One region of the Pseudomonas edsoni genome, then DNA from elsewhere that is predicted to be linked to it. Evidence: predicted binding sites of a transcription regulator. Region 1 holds the regulator's gene; each other region holds the start of a gene.
What was found. Region 1 encodes sigma-54, which starts transcription at its own class of promoters, with help from an activator protein. Its sites were predicted from a motif close to ANTGGCATNNANNTTGCTNT; they were not measured.
Positions count from the first base shown of each region.

Region 1 (4,169 bases):
CTGCTCAGAGGATGGCGTCGACGGGTTTCAGAGAAGCGCTTGAGCAGCGTCTCTTCGTCGGCATCCAGGTACAGCACGTCGCAATTGATGTGCTTGGCCCGCACTTCTTCGAGCAATTCAGGAAATCGCGAGAGGTGGCTGGGCAGATTACGGGCATCAATTGAAACGGCAACCAACGGCTGCGCCAACTCAGTATGAATCAGCGCACGCTCGGCCAATTCCGGCAGCAGGCCGGCGGGCAGGTTGTCGATGCAATAGAAGCCGTTGTCTTCAAGGACATTGAGTGCGGTGCTTTTACCCGAGCCGGAACGGCCGCTGACGATGATCAAACGCATGATTACTGCCTGTTTTGTTCATCCAGGACAACCTGATAGAGCGCCTCGTTGCTGCTGGCACTGCGCAGTTTGTCGCGTACTTCCTTGCGGTCGAGCATGCTGGCGATCTGCCGGAGCAGCTCCAGGTGTGCATCGGTGGCGGCCTGCGGGACCAGCAGCACGAACAGCAGGTCAACCGGGGCGCCGTCGATGGCATCAAAATCGATTTTTTCTTGCAGGTGTAAAAGTGCACTTACGGGCGAAGTACAGCCTTCAAGGCGGCAGTGAGGAATGGCGATGCCGTTACCAAAACCGGTCGAGCCCAGCTTTTCACGGTCAATCAGGGCCTTGAACACAACTTGCTCATCCAACTCAGGCACTTCACGGCTGATCAGGTTAGCGATGTGTTCGAGGGCTTTCTTCTTGCTGCCGCCCGGCGCGTTCACGAGTGAACGGCCGGGGGTCAGGATGGTTTCAAGTTGGATCATGGGGGAGAGTTAACGACCTGTACCTTGCATCAGGTGCAGATACTTTTCCTTATGCTTTATGAGTTGGCGGTCCAGCTTGTCGTAGAGCGAGTCAATCGCTGCGTACATGTCTTCATGCTCCGCATTGGCGACTAGCTTCGCATTCGGTACGTGCAGGGTGGCCTCGATTTTTTGCTTGAGCTTGTCGACCTCCATGATGACCTGCACGTTGGTGATCTTGTCAAAATGCCCCGCAAGCTTGTTCAGCTTGCTCTCGGTGTACTCACGCAGGGGCTTGGTAACTTCCAGTTGGTGTCCACTGATGTTGACTTGCATACAGCTTCTCCTTCGTTGCCAGTGCATAAAGCGGCGGGTAGGAATACCCGCCACTGGAACGCTATGGCCCGCCCGTCACATCAAACGCTTACGCTCGCTGGAAGGCGCGATCCCGAGGGACTCGCGGTACTTGGCGACGGTTCGACGGGCGACCTGAATGCCTTGTGCCTCCAGTAAACCAGCGATCTTGCTGTCACTCAACGGCTTTTTCTGATTTTCCGCAGCAACCAGTTTTTTGATGATCGCGCGGATCGCCGTGGACGAGCATTCGCCGCCTTCGGAGGTGCTGACATGGCTGGAGAAAAAGTATTTCAACTCATAAATACCCCGTGGGGTATGCATGAACTTCTGCGTGGTCACCCGGGAAATCGTTGATTCGTGCATGCCTACCGCCTCGGCGATGTCATGCAGCACCAACGGTTTCATTGCCTCGTCGCCATATTCCAGGAAGCCGCGCTGGTGCTCGACGATCTGGGTGGCCACTTTCATCAGGGTTTCGTTGCGGCTTTGCAGGCTCTTGATGAACCAGCGCGCTTCCTGCAACTGGTTGCGCATGAAGGTGTTGTCGGCACTGGTGTCGGCGCGGCGCACAAAGCCTGCGTATTGTGGGTTGACGCGCAAACGTGGCACCGATTCCTGGTTAAGCTCCACCAGCCAGCGTTCGTTGTCCTTGCGCACGATCACGTCGGGAACGACGTATTCGGCTTCGCTGGACTCGATTTGCGAGCCGGGGCGCGGATTGAGGCTCTGTACCAGCTCGATGACCTGGCGCAGGTCGTCTTCCTTGAGCTTCATGCGGCGCATCAACTGGCTGTAGTCGCGGCTGCCCAGCAGGTCGATGTAGTCGGTGACCAGGCGCTGGGCCTCGGCGAGCCAAGGTGTCTTGGCGGGCAGTTGACGCAATTGCAGCAGCAGGCACTCGCTGAGGGTGCGGGCGCCAATGCCGGCGGGCTCAAACTGTTGAATGCGGTGAAGGACGGCTTCGATTTCGTCCAGCTCGATGTCCAGTTCCGGGTCGAAGGCCTCGAGAATTTCATCAAGGGTTTCGTCCAGGTAGCCCTGGTTATTAATGCAGTCGATCAGGGTGACAGCGATCAGGCGATCGGTGTCGGACATCGGCGCGAGGTTAAGTTGCCACAGCAAATGGCTTTGCAGGCTTTCGCCAGCGGACGTGCGGGTGGTGAAATCCCATTCGTCATCGTCATTGCTGGGCAGGCTGCTGGCGCTGGTCTGGTAAACGTCTTCCCACGCGGTATCCACGGGGAGGTCGTTGGGAATGCGTTCGTTCCATTCGCCTTCCTCAAGGTTATCCACCGTTGGGGCGGTTTCCTGGTAGGAGGGTTCCTGCACGTCGGAGTTGGGTTTTTGCTCGATGTTGTCGGCCAGCGGGTCTGCATTATCGAAGTCGTCGCCTTCTTCCTGGCGTTCGAGCATCGGATTGGACTCCAGGGCCTCCTGGATTTCCTGTTGCAGGTCCAGGGTCGACAATTGGAGCAGGCGGATGGCCTGTTGCAGCTGCGGTGTCATCGTCAGCTGCTGGCCCATTCTCAGGACTAGCGATGGTTTCATGGCAGGGGCTTAACACCTTATTCGCCGGCGCAATGCGCCATCCACGACAGGGCGCGTGAGCGCCAAACATAAGCAAATTATATGCCTGATGTCGGGGGCTTTGCCTAGAGCGCGGTAACAATAAAAAAACGAGGTTTTTATTGACTCCCGCGCGCCTTGGCGAACAGCCGTGACACCACGATGCTTACAGGCGGAACTCGTGGCCCAGGTACACTTCCTTGACCAGTTCGTTAGCCAGGATGGTGGCGGAATCGCCTTCGGCGATCAGCTGGCCATCGTTGACGATATAAGCCGTCTCACAGATATCGAGGGTTTCACGGACGTTGTGGTCAGTGATCAATACGCCGATGCCCTTGGCTTTGAGGTGATGGATGATCTGTTTGATGTCGCCGACCGAGATCGGGTCAACGCCGGCAAACGGTTCGTCCAGCAGGATGAACTTCGGCGCGGTTGCCAGTGCACGTGCGATTTCCACGCGACGGCGCTCACCACCGGACAGGCTCATGCCAAGGTTGTCGCGAATGTGGTTGATGTGGAATTCCTGAAGCAGGCTTTCCAGCTCCTTGCGGCGGCCGTCACGGTCGAGTTCCTTGCGGGTCTCGAGGATCGCCATGATGTTGTCCGACACCGACAGTTTGCGAAAGATCGACGCCTCCTGGGGGAGATAGCCGATACCTGCGCGTGCACGACCGTGCATTGGCTGGTGGCTCACGTCGAGGTCGTCGATCAATACACGGCCCTGATCCGCCTGGACCAGCCCGACGATCATATAGAAGCATGTGGTTTTGCCGGCACCGTTAGGGCCGAGCAGGCCGACGATCTGGCCACTGTCGATCGACAGGCTGACGTCGCGCACGACCTGACGGCTTTTGTAAGCCTTGGCCAGATGCTGGGCTTTGAGGGTTGCCATTAGTTCGCCTTCTTCGCAGCGGGTTTAGCCGCAGGCTGAGCGGCAGCGTCTTTCTGCTTGGGCTGGATAACCATGTCGATACGCGGTTTCGGCGTGCCGATCTTCGCGCCGGTGGCACGACCAGCCTGAGCGATCTGCTTCACGGTGTCATAGGTGATTTTCTCACCGTCCGTGGTATTGCCGTCGCTGCTCACAACCCTGGCCTGATCGATCAGGATGATACGGTTCTGCTGGGCGTGATACTGGATGGTCTTACCGTAGCCCTTCATCGGAGCAGGATCTGCAGCAGCCTGCCTCTGTTCGAAATAGGCCAGGTTACCCACCGAAGTCACCACGTCGATGTCACCCGCAGGCGTACGCGTGAGCGTCACCGTGTTGCCGGTAATCTTCATCGAACCTTGGGTGATGATCACGGCGCCGGTATAGGTTGCAACGCCTTGCTTGTCATCCAGCTGTGCATCGTCAGCCTGAATGTGGATCGGTTGCTGGCTATCGTTCGGCAGAGCCCAGGCGCTCACGCTTCCCAGTGCTGCGCCCAGACCGAGCAAAATAGGGAGGGTTTTAACGAGCCTC
Region 1 is NZ_CP027762.1:1,029,902-1,034,070, forward strand. Features, by position in the region: gene rapZ (RNase adapter RapZ) at 1-335, opposite strand, end outside; gene ptsN (PTS IIA-like nitrogen regulatory protein PtsN) at 338-802, opposite strand; gene hpf (ribosome hibernation-promoting factor, HPF/YfiA family) at 812-1,117, opposite strand; gene C4J83_RS04605 (RNA polymerase factor sigma-54) at 1,193-2,686, opposite strand; gene lptB (LPS export ABC transporter ATP-binding protein) at 2,871-3,596, opposite strand; gene lptA (lipopolysaccharide transport periplasmic protein LptA) at 3,596-4,169, opposite strand, start outside; gene lptC (LPS export ABC transporter periplasmic protein LptC) at 4,158-4,169, opposite strand, start outside.

Region 2 (4,169 bases), 2.5 Mb from region 1:
CATTTACCGAGTCGTTCAGGGTATTGATGCCTTCCAGGCTGCTGAACTGAGCCAGCTGGGCCACAAACGCGCCGTTGTCCTGTGGCGACAGCGGGTTCTGGTTTTTCAGCTGGGTGACCAGCAGCTGCAGGAATGCATCTTTACCCAGCGCCTGGTTACCGGTGGCCGCGCTGGCCGCCGAAGCGAGGCCGCTGTTGTCTGTCGCGGTCTTGACCTTGGAGTTGAAAAGGTCCTGAACCGGCGTGTTGGGTGTCGTAGAAGTGGTATCAACAATGGCCATTATTTGGCGCCCCTTATCACTGACCCAGGGTCAGGACCTTCTGCATCATGGTTTTGGCGGTGTTCATCATTTCCGCGTTGGTTTGGAACGAGCGGCTGGCGGAAATCATGTCGGCCATTTCCTCGACCACGTTGACGTTGGGGTAGTACACGTAACCCTTTTCGTTCGCGGCGGGATGGTTGGGTTCGTAGCGGGCTTCCAGATTGCTTTGGTCTTCGACCACGCCAAGCACCTGCACGCCCTGGCCTGCGGCATCCTGGTTCTGGAACAGCGAGTCGCCACTACCGCTCTGGCCACTCTGGCCGTCCTGAAACATGGTGGCGAACACCGGGTGACGGGCACGGTAGGTCTGGTCAATGCTCGAAGACACGGTCTCGGCGTTGGCGATGTTACTGGCGACGGTGTTCAGGCGCGTGGTCTGCGCGCTCATGCCACTGCCGGCAATATTGAAAACACTGGCTAAGGACATGGCTTACTCTCCACGCAGGGCTGACATCAGCCCTTTGAATTTGCTGTTGAGCAGGGTGAAGCTGGCCTGGAAGTTCACCGAGTTTTCGGCGTAGGCCGATTGCTCCAGCTGGGCGTCGACGGTGTTCTGGTCGATCGATGGCTGCATCGGCGTGCGATACAGCAACGACTCGTCACCATTGCTCAAGCCTTGCGCTTCGATATGACGGCTGTTGGTCATGTTCAAGGCGAAGGTGCCGTTCTTGGTCTTGTCCTGCTGTGCGGCGAGCACGGCAGAGAAGTCCAGGTCCCGAGCCTTGTAGTTCGGGGTGTCGGCGTTGGCAATGTTGTTGGCCAGGACTTCGGCACGCTGGGCGCGGAAGCCCAGGGCTTGTTCGTGGATACCGAGCGCTTTATCGAAGCTGATGCTCATGGCGGAAACCTTTAGGCTGACCTGCTTTTCGTAACAGGGTTATAGCAAGGTGCATGCCAATTCCTTCGGGGCCCGTAATTCAAGGGTTTGCGGGGAGTTTGCCGGTGGCAATGCCAGAAAAGCGGCAACGGCCTTCCGCGTGGCGCCAGTAAAGCGGCAATACCAGTTGCCGCTTTTATGCAGACTGCCGGTAGTGACACGGCTGCTTGAACGCCAGGCTCAGCAGGCAGCCCTTCAATACAGCGGCCTGAACACTGATCATTGCGTCACCTGGGTTCGAACAGGATTCGGCGAAGCGCTTTGCGGCTGAACACCTGTTTAGGGCCGGCGACGCCAGCGCTCAGGCAGTCATCGACATGAACCCTGCCGAATCGCGCACATAAAAAACGGGAGGCCTTTGGGGGCCTCCCGTTTTTTAATGCTCATGGGCCGATCACTTGGCCTGGTAAATGATACCGGGACTGCACTGCACCATCTGGTAATGGTCCGGCAACCCGTTCAGCGCCTCGGACGCACCGAGGAACAGGTACCCACCACGCTTGAGCGTGCCGTGGATGCGCAACAGGATGTCTTTCTTCACTTCGGCCGAGAAATAGATCAGCACGTTGCGGCAGAACACCATGTCGAACTTGCCCAGGCTGGCGTAGCTGTCGAGCAGGTTGAACGAACGAAACTCTACCCGGCTCTTGATCGGTGCCTTGACCGCCCAGCGTCCCGCCCCTTTGGGGTCGAAGTAACGTTGCAGGCGCTCCTGAGACAAACCGCGGCCCAAGGCCAGGCTGTCGTACTCACCGGTCTTGCAATTGGTGAGCATGGTGCCGGACAAGTCAGTGGCGACAATCTGCGCCCCGGCCTTCAACTGGCCCATGTTAGTGCGCTCGAACTCGTCGATGGACATCGAGATCGAGTACGGTTCCTGCCCCGAGGAGCAAGCGGCCGACCAGATACGCAAGCGCTGGCCCGGACTGGCCTTGATGGCCTCCGGCAGCACTTTGTTCTTGAGCACTTCGAAGGGGTAGGTATCCCGAAACCACAGGGTTTCGTTGGTGGTCATGGCATCCACCACCATTTCCTTGAGCCCACTGCGCGGCTGGCCCTGAATGCGCTGGACCAACTCGCCCAGGGACTTGATGCCCTGCTGCTCCATCAGTTTGTTGAGACGGCTGGATACCAGGTACTGCTTGTTTTCACCGAGCAATATGCCACAGGCTTTTTCCAGGAAGACCCGGAACTGTTCGAAATCCAAATTACCCGTAGACAATGATACCGCCTCTTAAATCGTGTGACCGCCAGGGGAACTCCCCTTAGCCGTGATCTGCTGCCTTGATCCGGTCGACTACCCGGGATGCCAGGTCATCAGGGCGGAATTTGGCCAGAAAGTCATCGGCACCGACCTTCTTGACCATCGCCTGATTGAATACGCCCGACAACGAAGTATGCAGGATGATATGCAGTTTTTGCATGCGTGGATCGTTGCGTATCTCGGCCGTGAGCGTGTAGCCATCCATTTCCGGCATCTCGATGTCGGAGATCATCATCAAAAATTCTTCTTCCGGCTTCTTGCCTTCGTCCACCAGCTTGCGCAGGTAATCCAGGGCCTGGCGACCATCGTTGAGGGCCACCACTTCCACGCCGACGGTTTGCAGGCAACGGCTCACCTGTTTGCGCGCAACCGAGGAATCGTCCACGGTCAGCACGCGCAGCGAGATTGCCTTGTGCGCCGTTTCGGCGTCGACGACGCCCACCGAAATCGATTCGGAGGTCGGTGCCACTTCCGCGAGGATCTTCTCCACGTCGATGATTTCCACCAACTGGTTATCGACCCGAGTCACCGCCGTCAGGTAGTGATCGCGCCCCGTGCCCTTGGGCGGCGGGTGGATTTCTTCCCAGTTCATGTTGACGATGCGTTCCACCGAGCGCACCAGGAAACCCTGGGTCTTGGTGTTGTATTCGGTAATGATCACGAACGGGTTCTGGCGGTCCTGCAGCCCCGCAGAGCCGGTGGCCAAGGCCAGGTCAAGAATGGGGATGGTCGCACCACGGATGTTGGCCACGCCACACACCACCGGACTGGACTTGGGCATGATCGTCAGCTTGGGACACTGCAACACTTCCCGCACTTTAAACACGTTGATGCCATACAGCTGCTTGCCGTCCAGGCGAAAAAGCAACAACTCCAGGCGATTCTGCCCTACCAGCTGTGTGCGCTGGTTTACTGAATCCATTACTCCTGCCATGCCCAGACTCCTACGCAAAAACCTTAGGGGTACGACGCGTACCCAACACTAAACGGCACGAGCTTTGCTATTTATTGATTTATGAACCTTAAAACGACAGTTTCCCGACGCATCCCACGCTACCGCAGAGTTGTCTGCGTCTGGCTGGCATTGCTTGCCTTGGGCGCAGGCACCACGGCCCGTGCAGATAATGTCACCTTGCCTGATCTCCTTATCGGCGTCACTCAAGGCTTTCTTGAATTCACTGTAGAAGATTATCTGGCGACCACGCAGGCGCCGGGGCGTTATGAAATTCAGGTGAACCCGCTGGACCCGCGCCTGCGCATGCCCATGTGCGACAAGGAATTGACAGCCACGCTGGAAAGCCCCGCCCAGCCCATCGGCCGCGTGACGGTCAAAGTGCGCTGCGACGGCGCCTCGCCCTGGACCGTGTTCGTCCCGGCGCAGGTCAAACTGTTTCGTGATGTAGTGGTTGTCACACGCCCGCTCAAACGGACGGGCATCATCGGGTTTGAAGACGTTGCGCTGCGTGAACGGGATATCAGCTCGATCAATCAGGGTTATCTCACCTCGGTGGACCAGGCCGTCGGGCAAAAACTTACCCGACCAATGGTCACCGACCAAGTGATTACGCTGGTGCATCTGGAACAGGCCGAGGTGATTCGCAAGGGCGACCAGGTGGTGATTTCCGCCAGCAGTGGCGGGCTGACGGTAAAGATGCCGGGCGAGGCGCTGTCCAATGGCGGCATGAGCGAACAGATTCGGGTCAAAA
Region 2 is NZ_CP027762.1:5,029,128-5,033,296, forward strand. Features, by position in the region: gene flgD (flagellar hook assembly protein FlgD) at 1-280, opposite strand, end outside; gene flgC (flagellar basal body rod protein FlgC) at 297-749, opposite strand; gene flgB (flagellar basal body rod protein FlgB) at 753-1,160, opposite strand; gene cheR (protein-glutamate O-methyltransferase CheR) at 1,594-2,421, opposite strand; gene C4J83_RS23225 (chemotaxis protein CheV) at 2,465-3,397, opposite strand; gene flgA (flagellar basal body P-ring formation chaperone FlgA) at 3,479-4,169, shown strand, end outside.
Region 2: the regulator sigma-54 is predicted to act here: its motif matches at 1,202-1,221, upstream of flgB (flagellar basal body rod protein FlgB).

Region 3 (4,169 bases), 650 kb from region 1:
ATGACCCCGCAATATTCAGGCATGTGCTTGGCAAACGCTGCCGTGCCGATTTCTTCGGCCTGGTCGATGATGTCCTGCTTGTGACTGGCAATCAGCGGGCGCAGCACCAGCTTCTCGGTCACGCAGTCGATCAGCGACAGGTTCGGCAGCGTCTGGCTGGAGACCTGGGAAATCGCTTCACCGGTCACCAGCGCGTCGATCTGCAACTGATCGGCAATCCGCGACGCAGCGCGCAACATCATACGCTTCAATACTACGCCCATATGACTGTTATCGACTTTGCCGAGAATTTCGCCCAGCACTTCCTCAAACGGCACGCTTACGAATAGCACGCGCTGGGAGCTGCCGTACTTCTTCCAGATAAAGTGCGCGACTTCCATCACGCCCAATTCGTGTGCACGCCCGCCCAGATTAAAGAAGCAGAAGTGGCTCATCAGGCCGCGGCGCATGATCTGGTAGGCCGCCACCGTGGAATCGAAACCGCCGGACATCAATACCAGGGTCTGTTCCAGGGCACCCAGCGGGTAGCCGCCGATGCTGTTGTGCTGGCTGTGGATCACAAACAACCGTTGGTCGCGAATTTCCATGCGCACTTCAATTTGCGGCGCTTTCAGGGAAATTCCGGCAGCGCCGCACTCGCGACGCAGCTTGCTGCCGACGTATTTCTCGACGTCCATGGAGCTGAAGGTGTGCTTGCCGGCGCGCTTGCAGCGCACCGAAAAAATCTTGCCCTCAAGCTCGCTACCGTAGTGCTGCTTGCACTTTTCGGTGATGTCGTCGAAGTCGCCCAGCGGGTACTCATCCACCTGCAGGAAATGCGCGATGCCCGGCATGCAGCTCAGGCGCTCAGTCATGTCCTTCAAGGCTTTGCCGTCGGTGACACGGGTTTCCAGCTCGAGGTTGTCCCACACGCCGTTCACCACCACAGCCGGGTCCAGGTCACGGAGCACGGCACGGATGTTCTTGGCCAACTGACGGATGAAACGCGTCCGTACCGGTCGGCTTTTGATGGTGATCTCGGGGAACACTTTAACGATTAATTTCATGGAAACAGCGCGCGCCGGGCCTGCTGAAAAAGGGGGGCGCGGATTATAGCGGAAATCGCTCAAGGTTTAACCAGTTAATATGCATCAGACACAACGCGCACCAAAACGGGTCATTTGCGCAAATTAACGCTACATTGCAGTGCGTTATTTATTCCGCTTCAGCGGATTGCACCTTTATAGGGGCCATTTTGAGGCAAAAAGGCCATGTTGGCGCACTGGCATGCAATTTGCTCTCTTGTGAGGCAGGTTGCCTTGGTCGAGTATTCGCGCCGGCATCACCCACATTCTAAGGGCTAACTCCACTACCCCAGCCCGAAGCCACCCGGAGGACACCATGTCGAAGTCGGTTCAACTCATCAAAGATCATGACGTTAAATGGATTGATCTGCGCTTCACGGACACTAAAGGTACTCAGCACCACGTGACCATGCCGGCTCGCGACGCGCTGGATGATGCTTTCTTCGAAGAAGGCAAAATGTTCGACGGTTCCTCCATTGCTGGCTGGAAAGGCATCGAAGCCTCCGACATGATCCTGATGCCGGACGACAGCACTGCCGTTCTCGACCCGTTCACCGAAGACCCAACCCTGATCATCGTCTGCGACGTGATCGAGCCTTCGACCATGCAAGGCTACGACCGCGACCCACGTGCGATCGCCAAGCGTGCCGAGGAATACCTGAAGTCGACCGGTATCGGCGACACCGTATTCGTAGGCCCAGAGCCAGAATTCTTCATCTTTGATTCGGTCAAGTTCAAGTCCGACATCTCCGGCTCCATGTTCAAGATCTTCTCCGAACAAGGTTCGTGGATGTCCGACCAGGACATCGAAGGCGGCAACAAAGGCCACCGTCCAGGCATCAAAGGTGGCTACTTCCCGGTTCCGCCGTTCGACCACGACCACGAAATCCGTACCTCCATGTGCAACGCCATGGAAGAAATGGGCCTGGTCATCGAAGTTCACCACCACGAAGTGGCGACTGCCGGCCAGAACGAAATCGGCGTGAAGTTCAACACCCTGGTTGCCAAGGCTGACGAAGTTCAGACCCTCAAGTACTGCGTACACAACGTGGCTGATGCCTACGGCCGTACCGCTACTTTCATGCCTAAGCCGCTGTACGGCGATAACGGCTCGGGTATGCACGTTCACCTGTCCATCGCTAAAGAAGGCAAGAACACCTTCGCTGGCGAAGGTTATGCCGGCCTGTCCGACACCGCCCTGTACTTCATCGGCGGCATCATCAAGCACGGTAAGGCCCTGAACGGTTTCACCAACCCGTCGACCAACTCCTACAAGCGTCTGGTCCCAGGTTTCGAAGCACCAGTAATGCTGGCTTACTCGGCACGTAACCGTTCCGCCTCGATCCGTATTCCTTACGTGTCCAGCCCTCGCGCTCGCCGTATCGAAGCGCGCTTCCCGGATCCGGCAGCCAACCCGTACCTGGCCTTCGCTGCCCTGGTAATGGCCGGCCTGGACGGTATCCAGAACAAGATCCACCCTGGCGACGCCGCCGACAAAAACTTGTACGACCTGCCGCCTGAAGAGGCCAAAGAGATCCCACAAGTGTGCGGCAGCCTGAAAGAAGCCCTGGAAGAGCTGGACAAGGGCCGTGCGTTCCTGACCAAAGGCGGCGTATTCAGCGACGACTTCATCGATGCCTACATCGAGCTGAAAAGCGAAGAAGAAATCAAAGTACGCACCTTCGTACACCCACTGGAATACGAGCTGTACTACAGCTGCTGATCCGGTAGCGCCGCTTAAAGCAGCGTGACAAAAAAGGCCTCCTTCGGGAGGCCTTTTTTATGCCTGAAAAAATATCGAAGCTACCCGCGCGGCGCGGCAGAAGGCGGCGGTCGATGCCAATCAGGGCCATCGTGTTTCTGGCGGCGCTGCGGCACCTACCACGCCCACCTCTTACATCACGCAGGCAGATAACTGCGCAGACTTACCGCCTCGCCCGACATCCATCCCGACCGCACGCCCGTAGCCTGAAGCACTACTCTGCTCAACGGATCAAATCATGGACAACCGCTCGCTCGCGCTCATCGCCTGCCTGTTCCTGCACGGGTGTGGCACCCCGCCCAACGCCCTTGCGCCAATCGAAAGGCAAATCCTGCTGCAAAGCAGCGCATCCTGGGACGGTACGCCTTATACCGGCTACCCCCAAAGCGCCCCGGAGCTGACACTGCTAAAGCTCAAGATTGCGCCACACACCACCCTCGCCTGGCACACACACCCGATGCCCAACGCGGCTTACATACTCCGTGGAGAACTCACCGTGCAAAGCCGCGACAGCGGTCACGCTCAGGTTTTCAAACAAGGGCAGACACTCGCCGAGATGGTCAACATCGTCCATCGAGGCGTCACAGGGGATACACCGGTGGAATTACTGGTGTTTTATGCCGGCAGCCCGGGCATGCCGCTCTCCCACACCGATTGATGCCGCCCGGCGCCAATAACCACCGGGCAACGGCGGCGCGCAAAAAATCTCATGCGTGCCGCGCGCCTTCAATAATTACGCGTTATCGTTGGCGACCTTCGAACACGCTCGTGCCTACAGGGGATCGCCTTTGAAACATCGACTCGTACTTGCCTTGCTGTTCGCCAGCGCCACGGCCAGCGCCGCGCCGCCGACACTCGAACCGCTGCTCAACAGCATCGCCGAGCGCCTGACCATCGCCGACCAGGTCGCACTGAGCAAATGGGACAGCCACAAGGCCGTGGAAGACCGACCTCGCGAACAGGCTGTGATCGCCAGCGCGAGAGCCCAGGCCCCCGACTACAAAGTCTCGCCCGAGGCGGCGGAGCAATTTTTCTCCGCGCAGATAGAGGCGAATAAACTGGTGCAATACACCCGACTGTCCGACTGGCAGTTTAAAGGCAAGGCGCCCGATACGCCGCGCCCGGACCTGACCGGCAAGATTCGCCCCCAACTGGACCAACTGCAAAGGCGCATGCTGCAACAATTAGCCGACTTCGGCCCCGAGCGCAGCAACCCGCAGTGCCCGCACTGGGTAGCCCTGGCCGTGCATCAACCGCTGAACGATCCCTTGGTGCAGATCGCAATGACCCGCGCCACAGCCGAGTTGTGCGTCTACGCGCCTTGAAGGATAAGGGCCTGCTTC
Region 3 is NZ_CP027762.1:383,761-387,929, reverse strand. Features, by position in the region: gene thiI (tRNA uracil 4-sulfurtransferase ThiI) at 1-1,046, opposite strand, end outside; gene glnA (glutamate--ammonia ligase) at 1,381-2,787, shown strand; gene C4J83_RS01705 (cupin domain-containing protein) at 3,065-3,484, shown strand; gene C4J83_RS01700 (chorismate mutase) at 3,615-4,151, shown strand.
Region 3: the regulator sigma-54 is predicted to act here: its motif matches at 1,261-1,280, upstream of glnA (glutamate--ammonia ligase).